Regions from separate parts of the Priestia sp. VA7 genome, predicted to be linked through region 1. Evidence: a T-box and tRNA genes for the amino acid it is inferred to sense, from the RefSeq annotation. Region 1 holds a T-box; the other holds one or more tRNA genes.
The links. The T-box of region 1 lies ahead of trpS (tryptophan--tRNA ligase). A T-box ahead of a tRNA ligase gene usually reads a tRNA of that ligase, here a tRNA-Trp.

Region 1 (2,404 bases):
AGTACGTATAGAAAGCTGTTAATTCTAAGAAATATGGCGTTGGGTTTTCTAATGTTACCTCAAGCGTTTTATCATCTGTTGCTTTAACGGCAACATCATCTAATGAACCTTTTCCTTCATTGGCAGCTTGTGCATTTTTAACATAGTATAATTGATATGCATATTGAGATTCGTTTTTAGGATCTAACGCCCATTTCCATGCATATTCGAAATCTTTTGCTGTTACAGGGTCACCATTTGACCATTTTGCATCGTCGCGAATCGTAAACGTATATTTAGTTTGATCATCGCTGACCTTCACATCTTTCGCCATTGCATTTTCAGGTTTTCCATCTTTACCGATACGAGTTAAACCCTCAAATGTTTGTAATAATACGTTTGATGACGTTGAATCATTAGCTAAGCCTGGGTTTAATGAAAAAGGCTCAGTTTTAATGTTTACGCGAAGCTCTTGCTCTTTTTTCTTTTCGCCGCCATCACTGCTAGCATTTTCACTGCCACCAGATTCTTTGTTAAATCCACATGCAGCTAAAAACAAGCTCATTACAAGCAGCAAACTGAAAAGAATCGACAACCTTTTCTTCATTGCGTGTTACCCCCTATTAAATTTTGTTTGTGTGGCAACCATATTTTTTTGATATGCACTAATTTCTTAATCCTCTTTCAATACAAAATAATCAGTTATTTTTTCACGTAGTAGAGCATTAAAGACCTCACTGCAAAATTATTCTTCTACTCTATGAAACTGTCATCAATTGTTTACATGCTGTAAATCCAATGTATGCGCTTAATATGTAGAAGACTCATTCATTACAAAATTCGCTAATTGAAACAAAACATTGTCTATTTTGTGTTTTCTGAAAAATTAAGAAATTGTAATACCTTTGTAAAAAATATGTTTGTTACGCCTATTATAAATATTTTAAAAATTTATTGCAATACTATTATTTAATGGTATTTTTTTGTCATGGGGGAAAAAACCTTATCTTATAAGGATTGTGCCTACTTGTCAGACTTCTAAAATCTTTTTTGTAGTATAGGTATTACGATAGTATTACAAAGCCATTAGAAATATTAAATAAAAGATTTTTACCAAATCCTCCACCAAATTTTCATCAAGAAATGCTTTAGTTAAAAGGTTCTTGTCTTTTTTTGCCGCTGAAAAATCCCAGTAAATTGTCTTATAAAACTTTTTAGTGATAAGATGTTTAAATTCCTGCTTTTTCGCGTTATAATAACGAATAACTATATAATTAAAGCTGTGAAAAAGAGTAGTATGCAGAATTTTCATTTTCAGAGAGTTTGTGGCTGGTGAGAACAAACATTGAAACCTGCAGAATGGACTTTGGAGCTTTCAAGTGCAAAGCTTGAACGTTGACCTCAACGTTACATGAATAAAGATAGTTCACAATTATGTGTACTAATTAGGGTGGCAACGCGGTCCATTCGCCCCTAGCTTATGCTAGGAGCGGATGGGCCTTTTTATGTTGTATCCGTAAATTAGCATCATATATGAGCAGATGAAAGGAAGATTTGATGAAAACAATTTTTTCAGGTATTCAACCAAGCGGTACAATCACTTTAGGTAACTACATTGGAGCGATGAAGCAATTTGTTGAACTTCAACATGACTATAACTGTCATTTTTGTATTGTAGATCAGCATGCGATTACAACGCCTCAAGATCGTTTAGCACTTCGTAAAAACATTCGCAGCCTTGCTGCTCTGTATGTAGCGGTAGGAATTGATCCAGCAAAATCGACTTTATTTATTCAATCGGAAGTGCCTGCCCACACAGAAGCGGGATGGATGTTACAGTGCGTAGCGTATATCGGTGAACTTGAACGTATGACTCAGTTTAAAGATAAGTCCGCTGGAAAAGAAGCAGTATCAGCAGGATTACTAACTTATCCTCCATTAATGGCAGCGGATATTCTTTTATACAACACCGATTTGGTTCCAGTTGGTGAAGATCAAAAGCAGCATTTAGAATTAACGCGTGACTTAGCTGAGCGCTTTAACAAAAAATACAATGATATCTTCACTATTCCTGAAGTACGTATTCCAAAAGTGGGCGCACGCGTCATGTCTCTTCAAGACCCTACGAAAAAAATGAGCAAGTCCGATCCAAACCAAAAAGCTTTCATTACGCTTTTGGATGACGCTAAAACAATTGAAAAGAAAATCAAAAGTGCCGTAACGGATTCAGAAGGTATTGTTCGCTACGATAAAGAAAATAAGCCAGGCATTTCAAACTTATTAAGTATTTATTCGATCCTAGCCAATAAATCGATCGAAGACATTGAAGCGATGTACGAAGGCAAAGGTTATGGTGACTTTAAAGCTGACACAGCCAAAGTGGTAGCTGAAGCACTCGCTCCAATTCAAAAAAGATATTATGAAT
Region 2 (2,404 bases), on a different contig from region 1:
GTAATGTAAAGCGCTGAAACAAGAAAAAAATGAGGGTAATTAACGTAGTGATAATTAAAGCTACTACCATCGCTTCTAACACGTCTGCTTTAATAAATGCTTCAAAAAAGCTGTGGCTCTTATGATGCCCGCTCCACCATGTTAAAAGTAAGGTAAGTGAAATCACAACAAGTAAAGGTACTAACAAATTCCAAGGCTTAGAAGGCAAATCCTTCGACACGCAAGGATGACAATCATGCCAATCTTTTTCGTCTTCTTCCTCGAGCTTCATAGGAGCCGTAGATGTTGAATGATGAAAAAAGCTGAAATAAATCCCTACTAAAATAATCACAATCGAAAAGAAGTTATAAGGAATGCTTTGAATAAACAAAGAATAAGCGTCTTGTTTTATGCCTTGATGATCAATTGCCATTTGAATGATTGAGACCATATACCCTACAAATGCCGTTGCCACAGGAATTAAGACGATAACAGGAGTAGCAGTTGTTTCAATAACAAACCCTAGCTCTGCTGTCGTCATTTTCACCTTTTTGAGTAATGCTCTCATAATGGGCGCGATCGTCACAAAACGAAATGTGGGAGCACTGAATGTTCCAATGGTTGAAACATAGGTTAAAATAAGAGCTTTTTTTCTTGTATCAATTCTTTCTGCAGCTGTTTCTACAAAACCCTTCACTCCTCCAGCCATCTTAATCATTCCGATAAGCCCTGAAAATGCGTATAAAAAGACGACGATTTCTATATTACTTTTATTTCTAAGAGCTTGTACAATGTAGTGAAGTAGCTTTTCAACACCTCCGACAATCGAATGATCAACCAAATAAGCGCCTACTAATAAGCCTAGAAACAACCCTGGCAGCACTTGTTTGGTGAAAATAGCTATTGGAATAACAATTAAAAACGGTATAATTGAAAACCAACTAGATTCCATAGGACTCTCCCCTATCTTAAAGACCATATTAGATGTCTTCACGTATCGTTCATTAGCTTTTAATGTAACCCCAATATTATGTGTATATTCACGAAAACAACACGTATAAGCAGCACTGCTTTAATAAACTATTTCTGATTAAAAACAGCATCGTCAAAATCTTTATTTCTACAACAAAAAAAGCAGTTTGCACATGCAAACTGCTTTTGAAAAGAAGCGGAAGACGAGGTTCGAACTCGCGACCCCCACCTTGGCAAGGTGGTGTTCTACCACTGAACTACTTCCGCGCGTATATGAAAGTAAAGATGCGGGTGAAGGGACTTGAACCCCCACGTCATAAGACACTAGATCCTAAGTCTAGCGCGTCTGCCAATTCCGCCACACCCGCGTGTGAATTAAAAGATAACTCCAAAATGGCAGGGGCAGTAGGAATCGAACCCACACTGACGGTTTTGGAGACCGTAGTTCTACCTTTAAACTATGCCCCTAGAAATCATTTCTTCAAAAGAACCTCGTTTATTAACGACGCTATATTATAATAAAACATATATAAAATTTCGTCAATAGGGCTTTTTAAGAATCATGACTAGTACTAGCGATTTCAAAAAACTGTGAGGCATATCACAGCTTTTTATACTCCCCTCCGCCAGTTGCAGTAGCTCTTAATTCTACCATTGATTTTCAGTAAAAGCCTTTTTTAGGCACAGTGCGGAACTATACAAAATGTCTCCAAAATCGCGTGAAGACCGAAAGGATATGTAGGAGTGCAGACTTTACAGGGGGGACATTTTTTTGAGAATCCGTATTAAGATCAACAGGTTCTCCCTCATTTCCTACAAGCGCACTGTGAGAAATTTTAGTTTCAATAGCTCCTGTTAGCTCGGCTGCAAATTCTTCACTATCTATCATAACCATAGATTCAGTATTTAAAAATACTGAACGTGAATCTAAGTTAAAAGAACCAACTGCACTTAAACGCTGATCATAAACAACAGATTTCCCGTGAATTGAATAAGGCTTTTGATATTCATAAAGCTTTGAACCAGCTTTTATAACGCGATTCTTCACTCCCAAGTATGCAGAAAAAGCCATAGCATTTGGAGTGGATGTAATAGAATTAGTTAAAATAATTCTTTGCACTTTTGGTTTTACTTGCTTATCTATATACTGTTCCATCTCTTTTGTTGGTACGATATAAGGGCTTTGAACAACAATGGATTTTTCAGCTTGTTGGGAAAGCTTAATAAATGTTTTCCATATAAAAGGGCTTTTATTCATTCGTTGAATAGGATTTGTAATAAAAGAAACCTTTCTTGTAGGCATCGTTGCTTCTCTCCATACAATATAAGGGTGGACAAAAGGTTCATTTACTTTTTTTGCCTCTTCGTATTGATCTATTAACAATTTCTTGCCTGAAAGGCCCCGAAATTGTTTAGTTTTCTTGAGCTTTGGAAAAGCTTTTCGGGTATACGG

Region 2: it encodes a tRNA-Trp, which carries the amino acid that the T-box ahead of trpS (tryptophan--tRNA ligase) is inferred to sense. The anticodon was not compared.

Annotation. Positions count from the first base shown of each region.
Region 1 covers NZ_JBVQPN010000002.1:82,644-85,047, reverse strand. Annotated here, with positions in the region: gene AC0C45_RS07045 (peptide ABC transporter substrate-binding protein) at 1-586, opposite strand, end outside; T-box leader at 1,253-1,457, shown strand; gene trpS (tryptophan--tRNA ligase) at 1,534-2,404, shown strand, end outside.
Region 2 covers NZ_JBVQPN010000004.1:540,357-542,760, reverse strand. Annotated here, with positions in the region: gene AC0C45_RS20605 (Na+/H+ antiporter NhaC family protein) at 1-931, opposite strand, end outside; tRNA gene AC0C45_RS20600 (tRNA-Gly) at 1,147-1,218, opposite strand; tRNA gene AC0C45_RS20595 (tRNA-Leu) at 1,238-1,319, opposite strand; tRNA gene AC0C45_RS20590 (tRNA-Trp) at 1,346-1,419, opposite strand; gene AC0C45_RS20585 (phospholipase D-like domain-containing protein) at 1,646-2,404, opposite strand, start outside.